2 regions of the Delftia sp. PX-1 genome follow, and region 2 is predicted to be linked to the other one. Evidence: riboswitches for the same ligand, from Rfam matches in the RefSeq annotation. Region 2 holds a riboswitch; the other holds the start of a gene.
What was found. A riboswitch is a leader RNA that binds a small molecule or an ion and turns the genes downstream of it on or off. The one in region 2 is predicted to bind cobalamin.
Positions count from the first base shown of each region.

Region 1: linked by a shared signal. The riboswitch ahead of ACN20X_RS27470 (TonB-dependent receptor) and the one ahead of ACN20X_RS17740 (TonB-dependent receptor) in region 2 are both predicted to bind cobalamin.

Region 1 covers NZ_CP184763.1:6,019,924-6,025,597, forward strand. Annotated here, with positions in the region: gene ACN20X_RS27460 (FecCD family ABC transporter permease) at 1-9, opposite strand, end outside; gene ACN20X_RS27465 (ABC transporter substrate-binding protein) at 6-947, opposite strand; gene ACN20X_RS27470 (TonB-dependent receptor) at 958-3,189, opposite strand; cobalamin riboswitch at 3,319-3,603, opposite strand; gene ACN20X_RS27475 (CHAD domain-containing protein) at 3,658-4,548, opposite strand; gene ACN20X_RS27480 (YbaK/prolyl-tRNA synthetase associated domain-containing protein) at 4,606-5,097, opposite strand; gene ACN20X_RS27485 (helix-turn-helix transcriptional regulator) at 5,179-5,674, shown strand, end outside.
Region 2 covers NZ_CP184763.1:3,858,632-3,864,305, forward strand. Annotated here, with positions in the region: gene ACN20X_RS17730 (FecCD family ABC transporter permease) at 1-283, opposite strand, end outside; gene ACN20X_RS17735 (ABC transporter substrate-binding protein) at 270-1,322, opposite strand; gene ACN20X_RS17740 (TonB-dependent receptor) at 1,322-3,448, opposite strand; cobalamin riboswitch at 3,570-3,888, opposite strand; gene ACN20X_RS17745 (2OG-Fe(II) oxygenase) at 3,901-4,584, opposite strand; gene alkB (DNA oxidative demethylase AlkB) at 4,599-5,249, opposite strand; gene ACN20X_RS17755 (2OG-Fe(II) oxygenase) at 5,277-5,674, opposite strand, start outside.

The DNA of each region.
Region 1 (5,674 bases), 2.2 Mb from region 2:
GGAATTCATGCGGCCTCCCCGGTCCAGGCCGCAGGGTGCAGCCAGCGCGAGAGCTTTTCCACGCCGCCGAAGGTGCGCGGCCCGGGAATCAGGAACTCGGCACGCGCCACCGTGGTGGCCCGGCCGCCGCGTACGGCACGCAGGTCGCGCCAGCCGCGCTGGCCGATCAGGTCCTGCATGGCCTCCTGGGTGCCAGCGAACAGCAGCACGTCGGGGTCGGCGGCCAGCACGGCCTCGGGCGAGACCTGGGGCACGGTGCCCAGGCCGTCCAGCGCGAACGAAGCGCCCGCGCGCACCATGGCCTCGCCGGTATAGGTGCCAGGGCGTGCCGCCAGCAGCATGCCGTTGCCCAGCCGGCCCGTGACCATGAGCGCGCGCGGCCGGGGCTGGCCGGCCACCTGCCGGTCCACGCGCAGCAGCCGCGCCTCCTGCGCCAGGGCCAGCGCCTGGCCGCGCGCCTGCACGCCCGTGGCGCGGGCCACCAGGCGCAGGTTGTCCATCACCTCGGCCAGCGAGCGGCTGAGCAGCACCATCACCGGCACGCCGATGCGCTCCATGGGATCGACCAGCTGGTGCGCCGCCTGGCGCGCGGGCGTGACGATGACCAGGTCCGGCTGGCGCGCCACCACGGCGTCCACGGAGAATCCTAGCCGCCCGCCCACCTTGGGAATGCGCTCCACGCCCGGTGGAAAGCGCGTGAAATCCTCCACGCCCACCACGCGGTCCAGCAGGCCCAGCGCGGCCACCAGCTCGGTGTTGGAGGCAAAGATGGAGACGATGCGCTGCGGCGGCGCGGCAATCTCCACGCGCCGGCCCAGCGCATCCTGCAGCACCACCGGACCGCCTGCAGCGACGGTGTCGGCCCAGGCCGCGGGCAGGCCGCAGCCCAGGGCCGCTGCCGCGCCCTGGCGCAGCAACTGGCGGCGCGTGGTGCTGGATTGCCTCATGCCATGGTCCTCAAAACTCTGCCTGCAGGCCGACCATGAGTTCGCGGCCCGCCATCGACGTTCCGCAGCCGCCGTTCTGGTACGCCGGGTTGGCGATGCAGGGCGCACGGTCCAGCGCGATGAAGATGGGGTGGCGGTTCAGGTCGAACAGGTTGTTGACGGCTGCGAACAGCTTGACGCCCGGCGACACGCGGTAGTCGGCACGCAGGTTCCAGATGGTGAAGGCGCCCTTGCGGTGGATGAAGGTGCTGCGGGGCTCGCCCTGGGGGATGAGCAGCGCCTCTTCCGTGTCGTACCACATGGGACCGCGCAGCAGCGTGGACAGCTGCAGGCTCCAGTCGCCCTGCAGGCGCCCGCTGCCGCGCCCGTAGCGCACGCCGGCCGAGGCCTCGTAGCGGTACATGCGCTGCACCTTGTCGGTATTGGCCGACGCTGGCGATCCCTTGTCCCGCATGCTGAAGTGGTAGTAGCCGCCAGCCCAGGCCTTGAGCTGGTGGCCCGTCAGGTTCAGCGCCCGCGCCAGGTCCATGTCGGCCTGCATTTCCAGGCCGCGCGCCACGATGTCGGCCGCGTTGTTGGCGTAGTCCGAGGTATTGGTCGTCGCCCCGCGCGAGACGGTGATGATGCGGTCGCTGATGGTGTTCTGGAACAGGGCCGCATCCACGCGCCAGCCGGGCTGCTGCAGCGCAGCGCCGACCTCGATCTGGCGGCTGGTCTCGGGCTTGAGGTTGGGGTTGCCGAAGGTACGGCCACCGCCGACGGCCGTGAAGTCCGAGGCCAGCTCCGTGGCCGTGGGCGCGCGGAAACCCGTGGAGGCCGCAGCGCGCAGCGTGAGCCGGTCCGTGGCCTTCCAGGTGGCGCCGGCCGACCAGGTGTGGTTGTCGTAGTCGCGCGTGCTGGCCTGGGCCAGGGCCAGGTTGGGCGTATCGTCGAAGCGTGTCGTGCCCCAGGTCTTGCGCAGGCCGGCGCGCAGGGTCAGGCGATCATCGAACAGGGTCTGCGCGTCCTCGAAGTACAGCGCATGCACCTGCTCGGTCTGGTTGTTGTCGTAGGGCGCAACCTGGCCCGCCGGGCCGCCCGGCATGGCCACGCGCAGGCGGTCGGAGCGCAGCTTGCTGCGCTCCCAGTCGAAGCCCATCAGCAGGTCATTGGTCTGGCTGACACGCAGGCGCGGCTGAAAGCGCAGGCCCGTGGCGTCCAGCTGGCGGTGGTTGTAGTCGCGCGCCGTGCCGGGCACGGCGCTGTTGCCCGAGCGGATCACGGGCGAGGCCCAGTTGAATTCATCGGTATCGACCAGGCTGTAGAGGTGGGTCGTCCAGCTCAGGCGCTGGCCGGGCAGTGCGCCTTCGTAGGTCAGGTCCAGCGAGCGGTTGCTGCGGTTGTCGCGGCTGTAGATGTTGGCGCCCGATCCGCGAAAGCCCGCGTTGTAGATGCCGTCCGTGCGCAGCTGCAGCTCCACGCGGTGCAGCTCGTGCAGCTGCCAGCCCAGGGCGCCGCTGGCGCCGCGCCGCTTCCAGCCCGTGTTCTCCATGCGCGTGCCGCCGTCGCCCGACTCGTAGTCGCCGCGCCCGCCTGCGCTCACGCCGAAGTACCAGTCGAAGCGGTCATTGGCGCCGGCCGTCTGCGCATCGGTGCGCCACAGGTCCCACGAGCCGGCCTGGACCTGGGCGCGCGTGCCGGGCGCCGTAGCCCCCGTCTTCATGATGATGTTGACCACCCCGCCCATGGCCTGGCTGCCGTAGATCACCGAGGACGGGCCGCGCACGATCTCGATGCGCTCCACATCCGAGGGGCTGAGCTTGGACAGGTTGGCCGTGCCCGCGCGCCGGCCGTTGACCAGCACCAGCACCTGGCTGCGGAAGTCGCGCCCCTGGCCGTCGGTGGAGGCGCCGCGCAGGTTCATCGAGGTCTGGGCCGCCGTCCATTCGCTGAGAAAGCCCACGGCGTTCTCGGCCAGCAGGTCGGTGACCGAGCGCGCGCTGGAGCGCTCTATGGCCTCGCGGTCGATGGTCTGCGTGGTGCCCGCGATGCGGCTGCGCGCCTCGGGCCGCGCCGTGGCGGTCACGAAGACGGCGTCCAGCGCATCGTCGGCGGATGCACCGGCTTTGCCGGCCGCCGGTTCCTGTGCGGCGCCGGCCGCCGCGGCGCAGCAGGCCAGCACGGCCGCAGCGGTGGCCGGGCGCAGGAAGGGAGGAAGGGGAAAGGGGCCGAAACAATCGGCGGCCAAAGAAGCGAAGCGCATGCGTTGAATCCAACTGCCCCAGTCACCCGTGGGGCCTATCGTCTGAACCACGCCGCACGGCGCGCACGCCGGAGCCGGCCACGCCAGCGCAGGCTGGGGCCGGACCGGACAGGCGCACTCCCGCGGCGTCCGAAAGCAATGCAGAAGGCCGGTATCCGGGCTTGCGGAACGCTGCGGCGCGCATCGTGGGCGCGCTGCAGCAGGCATCCCCGCCTTCCCATGTCCGAGAAGGACACAGTGGCTTGCGGCGCGCAACCGGTGGGTGGCGCGCCAGCGTGGGGAGTTGTATTCCGCTGACCGTTGCGGGGGCAGCGCAGGCATTGCGAGCGGCCACCTCGATGGCATCGCGCACCTGCTTCCCGTTGAACCCCTGGCCGGCAAGCGGCATGGGGCACCTTCAGCAACAGCGCACCGCCACGGCCCAGGGGCTGCGGCGGTGCGCCAGCGGCGGATTATCGCTGATGCGGTCTAGGCCCAGAAGCCCGGCACGCGGGCCAGCGCACGCAGCGCGCGGCGGCTGCTGCGCGCGCTGGTGGCCAGGCGGGCCTGCAGGTAGCCGGCGGCAAACCAGGCGCGCGGATCCGTGCCGGCCTCGTCACGAAAAAGCGCGGCCGCCACGGCCATGTCGTTGTGCAGGCCCAGCGCGTCCTGGGCGGGCACCAGCGCCTCGGCAAAGCGCCGGCCCTTTTTGCCGGGCCACATTCCGGGCGCGAATTCCCGCGCAAAGTCCGCCAGGTAGCGCAGGCGCTTGAGCCGCTTGCGCACGCGGTGCTGCTGCGCCAGCGGCAGGCGGTCGAAGTGCCGGCCGTCGCGCAGCACCTGGCGGTGCAGGCGCGCCAGCCGCCGTGCCAGGTACTTGCGCGTGCCTGCGGCGGACAGGCTGACCAGGCCGGGCTGCCGCTTGCCTGCAGGCGCCTGCGTCAGCGCATGGATCTCGGCCAGCGTTTGCAGGAACTGCGGCTCGCGCACCGCAGCGGCCGCGTCCGCGTCGGCCTGCCCGGCATCCGGCACGGCCCAATCGCACAAGGGCGCATCGGCGTCCTGCAGCAGCGGCCGCACCACGTCGGCCAGGGTGCCGGCATCGCGCAGCGTGCCCAGGCGCGCAAAGGCCAGGGCCAGCGGGGCATCCCATTCGGCGCGCATGCCGGGCGCCAGCCCTGCGCATTCGCGCAGCAGGGTGCGCAGGCGCCGCAGGGCCACGCGCAGCTGGTGGATGCGTTCGGCCTCGCCGCTGCCGGCGTCCACGGCATCCACGGCATCCATATGCGACTGCACCTGGGCCAGTGCGGCAGCCAGCGCCGCACGCACAAAGCCGGCCGCATCGGGCCGGTCGGGGAACTGCCTGGCAGGGGTGGTCATGGTCAGGAGAGGATGTGCGGGCGTTGCTGCGATTGTGGGCACCGCCCGGCCCCCGGGTCAATCGGCGCCATCCCCGCTCAGGCTGTGCAGCGCGGGCCGGGCAATGCGCACATAGTCGGCCGAGTCCAGCACGATGGAGCGGTCCAGCCGGCCCGCATTGAAGGCGATCTCGGCAAAGCGCTCCACCAGTGCCGGGTCCACCACCAGGCGCACCTGCGGGTTGAAGGAGAACGGCGGCACCGATCCCATCACGCAGCCGGTGGCGGCCTGGGCCTCCTCTGGCGAGGCCAGCGTGGCCTTGCGCACACCCACGGCCTGGGCCAGGCGCTTGAAGTCCAGCTTGCGGTCGCCGGGCAGCACGGCCAGGAACAGCTGGGGATCGCCCGCACCGGACGCATCGCGGCTCTTGCAGAGCATGGCCTTGGCACCCTGGCCGGGTGCCGTGCCCCGGATTTCGGCGACGAGGTCGGAGCGGCCCTCGGCAGGGTGCTCGATCACGCGAAAGCGCGCGTCCTGGGATTGCAGCAGGTGAACAAGGGTGTCGAACATGGCAGGGAGCACAAGAAACGGACAAGAAGGCAGGTCGCCTGGGTTTTGACATTTTGTCCAATTCAAAACAAAATGTCCAATATGACACAACGCACTCCCGAGCAGCGCCAACTGCTGGAACAGGTGGCCAAGATCGCCGAAGGCCTGGGCCAGACCCTTGCCCCGTTCTGCGAGGTGGTGGTGCATGACCTGCTCGACCCGTCCCATGCGGTGCTGGCCATCCACAACAATCTCTCGGGCCGCGAGGTCGGCCAGGGCGCGACCGAGCTGGGCCTGGCCCGCATCCAGGACCCCGGCTACGAGCAGGTCATCGCCAACTACCCCAACCAGTTCGCCGATGGCCGCCAGGCCAAGAGCACGTCCATCGGCATCCGCGACTCCGAGGGCCGCTACATCGCCGCCCTGTGCATGAATGTGGACCTGACGATGTTCCAGGGCTTCCAGGGCATGCTCAACCGCTTTGCCGCCGTCAGCGGCGACACCCCCGCGCGCGAAATGCTGGACCCCACGGGCGCCGGCGCAGGCGCCGACACGGTGCGTGCCCGCATCGACCAGTTCGCGGCCCGCCTGGCGACCA
Region 2 (5,674 bases):
CAAGCCCCGCGCCCACCAGGGCCGCCAGCAGCACGCGCGGCATGCGGATCAGCCAGACGATCTGCTGGTGCTGCGGCGTGATGCCCTCCAGTGGCGGCGGCTGCATGCCCAGCACCTGCAGCAGCCGGCTCCAGGCAATGCGCCAGACCGTGCCCGCCGGCATGTCCACGGGCCCCCAAGTGATGGCCAGCGTCATCACCAACAACAGGGCCGCGAACAGCAGCAGGCACCAGAGGCGGGCGGCGCCCGAGCGCCTGGGCCAGCGGGAATCAGTTGGCCGCATGGCTGGGCGCCGGCATGCGGTCGGGGTGCAGGGCCTGCGCCAGGGCACGGGTCCGCGCAATATTGCGCGGGCCGGGCGTGGCCTCGGCATAGGTCATGACGAAAAACCGCTTTTCGCGGATGGCATCGACGCCCGCCAGCTCGGGCTTGGCCAGCAGGAAGTCGATCTTGCCCTGTGCATGGGGCTGGCCGTAGTCGATGATGACGATCCACTGCGGGTTGCGCTGCACCACGTCCTCCCAGTTGCCTGCAGGCCAGTTGCTGGGAATGTCGTCGAAGATGTTGCGCCCGCCCGCTTCCTCGATCATGGCCTGCGGCATGCCGTAGCGGCCCACGGTCACGGGGATGTCCTGGCCGCTGTCGTAGACAAAGACCGAAGGCCGCTGCCGCACGCCCTGCATGCGCTCGCGCAGGTCCTTCAGGTCGCGCTCCAGCCCCCGCGCCAGTTGCTCGGCATGGGCCTCGATGCGGAAGATGCGGCCCAGGTTGCGCAGGTCGGTCAGGCCGTCTTCCAGCGCAACCTGGCTGCGCGGCCCCACGCGGATGCACGATTCGGACAGCACGTACGAGGCAATGCCGTGGCGCTGCAGCACCTCGGGCGTGATCTGGCCCTGGCGAAAACCGTAGCTCCAGCCTCCGAAGACGAAATCTGCCGAGGCGCCCAGGATGGCCTCCAGGTTCATCTCGCGCTCCGCAAGCCGCGGCACGCGGGCCAGCTGGGCCTGGAAGGCCGGGTCGATCTGCTTGGCCTGCGTGATACCGCTGTAGCCCACCAGCCGGTCGCCCAGGCCCAGAAAGAGAAACATCTCGGTGATGTTCACGTCATGGGTCACGGCGCGCAGCGGTGCGCTGGCGTAGGTCACGGGGCTGCCGCAGACATTGACGGTCACAGGCGCCTGCGGTACGGCAGCCGGTGCCGGCAGTTCACTGGTGGTGCCGGAATCGCTGCGCGAGCAGCCGGCCAGCAGAAGGGTGGCCGCCAGGGCGCCAGCGCACAGGCCGTGGAGACCGTGGAGGCTTTTGGAGCGCGCCATGGCCATCAGAACCGGATATGGGCCGCGATCTCGAAGCGGCGGCCTTGCCCGACCAGGAACTGGCTGCCGTAGCTCGATCCCACATAGACCCTGTCGGCCAGGTTGCGGCCGATCAGGCTCAGGGTGGTGCGCGGGTCCACCTGCCAGCTCAGCGCGGCGTCGGCCACGGTGTAGGCGGGCAGGTTCACGGTATTGGCGTTGTTGCCAAAGCGGTCACCCACGTAGCGCAGGCCCAGCGAGGCCTGCCAGGCGCCCACGCGGTAGTGGCCCCAGAGGTTGGCCGTGGTCTTGGCCACGTTCTGCGGACGGTTGCCTGCGCGGTTGCCGCCAGCCTCGATGAGCTTGTCGAACTGGGCATCCACGTACGACAGATTGCCCTCCACGCGCAGGGCGGGCGTGGCCTGGAAGGTGGCGGTGACCTCGGCCCCGCGCGAGGACTGGCTGCCGCCCTGGATGGAGATGGCCGGCCGGTCGGGGTCGCGCGTGATGATGTCGTCCTTCTTAATGTCGAACACGGCCAGCGTCCATTCGCCGCGCCCGCCAGCCACCTGCTGCTTGATGCCGATCTCGGCCTGGCGGCCCTTGCTCAGCTTGTAAGCCGTGTTGGCCAGGTTCAGCGAGACCAGGCTGTTGACGGGATCATGGCCCGAGCTGATCTGCCCATAAACATGGGTGTTGCGGGCCAGCTCATAGGTCAGGCCCAGGCGCCAGGAGGTGGCGGCCAGCGTCTTGTCGAAGTCCGTGCCGCCCACCAGGGAATGGCTGGCAAAGTCATAGACATCGCGGCGCAAGCCGGCCATGGCCAGCCAGCGGTTGCTGATGCGCCAGGCATCCTCCAGGTACAGCGCATGCTGGGTCACGCCGGTTTCGGTCTTGGCCTTGGTGACATCGGGGCTGGCCCAGCTGCCATGCACGGGGTCCCAGGCCGAGACCGTGGACGAGCCGCCATAGGGCGAATTGTTGGACAGCCGCAGGTTGATGCGCGCGGCCTCCCAGCCCATGGCGATCTTGTGCGCGCCCCGGTCCACGTTCAGGCCCAGGCGGTTGCCGGTCTGCTCCAGGTCGTGCAGGATTTCCAGGTAGTCGGAGCGGCCCACGGTCCAGGTGGCGGGGTTGAGCGCGTAGGCCTCGATGTTGCGCCAGTGGCGGTCCGACTGCACGTGGTACAGCTCGTTGCGCACCGTCAGCCAGTCATTGGCCTTCCATTGCACCTTGGCGCGCAGGCGCTCGTCGGCATAGCGCAGCACGCTGTCTTCGGCGTTGTAGTTGCGGTCGCGCAGGGACTCCACCACCTTGCCGTCCAGGCCAGGCGTGCCCCAGTAGCGGCTGGGCTTTTGCACGCTGCGATCGGCGATCAGGTCGATCTGCAGGTCGCTCGTGGGCTCCAAGCGCAGCGTGCTCATGAACTTGCCGTTGCGCGACTGGTCCAGATCGCGCTCGCCTGCGCTGCGCGCGGTGTAGCTGTCGATGCGGTAGCTGGCATAGGCGCCCAGGGCGCCGGTCACGCCCAGACCCAGGCGCAGCGTGTCGTCCGTGCCCGCGCCCACCAGCACCTCGGCCGAGCTGGTGCGGCTGGGCTGCTTGCGGATGGCGTTGACGGTGGCGCCCATGGTGCCGCTGCCATACATCAGCGAGGCCGGGCCGCGCAGCACGTCGATGCGCTCGTAGCCCCAGCTGTCACCCGGATAGGCCGTGGTGCCGGCGGCCACGCCCAGCACCATGCCGTCTTCGGCCACGCCCACGGAGTTCACGCCCGCAAAGCCACGGCTGCTGAAGGACAGGCCGCCGTTGCCCGGCGTGCTGCTGGAGGTCAGGCCCACGGTGCGCGTGACGGCGTCCACCAGGGCGTAGTCGCCGCGCTCCTGCATCTGCTCGGCAGAAACACCATCCACGCTGGCCGGCACTTCCTGGTTGGAGACGCCGGTATGGCTGGCAGAGCGCCCAGGCTGGGCCAGTTGCTGGCCGATGCGTTCGGCCTGGCCGGTGACCTGGACCTCGGGCAGGACAGTCTGTGCCTGCACAGGAGCGGACAGGAAGGCGCAGGCAAGGGCCAGCGGGCTCAGCCGAAGGCAAAGGGAATCGGCAGCACGGGTGCTGGGAACGCAGGAAAGGGAGGAATGCATTTCGAACATCGGTCTTCGACCGCCTGATGCGAAAGCAAGGCACTGCCGCCTCTCCAGCCAGCGTGCAAGGATAGGGTGCAGGACATTGCCATCCGCACCCCGCAGACAGTCAAGAAAGCGCCCGCTCAGCGGGCGCGAAACGCAGCAGGCCGGTCTCCGGGCTCACAAGCGGCGCAAGGACATGCCTTGCGCCCAGCGCCCCGTCTTCCCAATCCACCCGCGAAAAGCTGCATGTTGCAGACCACGCCATGAACCAGTGACAGCCTGTCATCGCCCCTCCGCAGGGTTGCGGAGACTGGCGGGACAGGCATGGAGCGCCTTGACTTGTTTACCGTTGCGGGGGCAGCCAAGGCCTGTGCCGGCAGCGCAAAAAGCATTTGCTGGCAGTCACCTTGTTCCCGTTTCATCCCCATGGCTGGCATGTGGACACCTGTTGCACGGATGCCTTTGCAGGCGCGGCATTATAGCCAGCGGTCTGTTTGCAGAGCCTTTGGCGCCTGGGGCACGTCGTGCAAAAGCAGCTCCAGACCCAGCCACTCGCCACGGTGAACGCGGCTGATGGCATGGCGCAGGTGCACGCGGTAAAAGCCTGCCGCACCGCGCACCGGGCGCGGCCCCGTGGCGATGATGGCCGCATCCCCCAGGCCCAGCGGCAGCACCATGGGGCGCGATTGCATGCGCGGTCGCTGCTCGGTCATCACGAACTCGCCGCCCTCGAAATCCTGGCCCGGCCGGGACAGCAGCAGCACCAGCTGCAGCGGGAACACCGCCGCTCCCTCGCTGTATGAGCGCAGCGGGGCATGGCCCGCCTGCGCCACATGCAGCAGGTGCGACTGCGGATGCATCTGGCCGCACTGGCGGCCCAGCTGCCCGAAGGCCTCGAACGAGGCGGGCAGGGCAGGCTGCATGTCCATTTGGGCACGCCAGCGATTGGCAATGGCAAGCAGGTGCCGGTACAGCACCGGGCGCCATGTGTCGAGGGAGGGCGGCAGGCCATTGCGCATGGCCGCCTCGCTAGCCAGGGCGCGGCTTTCATCCGCATTCAGCAGCCGTGGCAGCAGGCAATGGCCCTCTGCATCGAGCTGGGTGGCAATGCGGCCCCAGTCCAGGCCGGCGAAGCGATCACTGCTGTTCAGCCCATCCATGTCGACCCCGCCATTCAACCCGCCTTGCGAAAAGTAAGATTGATGCGCCGCCCGCCCAGCAGCGGGTGAGGCTGGTCCTTGAGCGGCAACACGCCGTGGTGGCGCAGCCGATCCACGCCGCCCCAGACCACCACGTCGCCATGCCGCAACAACACCCTGGCCGTCCTGTCCGCGCGCGCAAGCCCTCCAAACAGAAATGTGGCCGGCATGCCCAGTGACACCGAGACGATGGGCGCGTCCAGGTCACGCTCGTCGCGGTCCTGGTGCAGGGACAGGCGGCTGCCGGGCAGGTACTGGTTGATCAGGCAGGCGTCGGGCGCGAAGCCCTCGAAACCCGCAGCGGCGGCCGCTTCGCCCGCCAGCTGCGCAAACACGGCCGGCATGGCGGGCCAGGGCTGGCCGCTGACCGGGTCGATGGCGCTGTAGCGGTAGCCGCGCCGGTCGCTGGTCCAGCCCAGCGCGCCGCAGTTGGTCATGGCCACCGACATGGTGAAGCCGCCCGGCGTGACCAGATGGCGCAGCGGCGCCTGGGCCATGACGCTGTCCACCGCAGCCAGCAGTGGAGCCGCATGGGGCAGGGCATGGCCGCGCAGCACCACGGACTGGGGACCAATGGGTTCGATGCCCATGGGAGGTTCATCGGCAAAAAGATCCAGCGTGCTCATACCGGCCGTCCATCAAAGTGCGTCATATCAGAGTGCGTCATGAAAGATCAGCCCCACGGTATGGCGATGGCCGCTTCGGACGCGGCTGACGCCATGGCGCATGGCCGCGCGGCGGTAGCCTGAGCGCCGCCCCGGCACGGGCCGGTGGCGCACGGCCAGGACCAGCGCATCGCCCTGGTCCAACGCCATCACATCGGCCCGTTGCCTGTCGCCATCGGCCTGGCTGATGACGAATTCCCCGCCCGCAAAGTCCTGCCCCGGCCGAGACAGCAGCAACACCACCTGCAGCGGAAACACATGCTCTCCATAGACATCCTGGTGCAGGCAGTTGTAGTCGCCCTCGCCGTATTGGAGGATCAGCGGCGTGGGCCGCACCTGGCCGTGCGCGTGGCAGCGCGCCAGGAAGTCCTGCAGCCGGTCCGGAT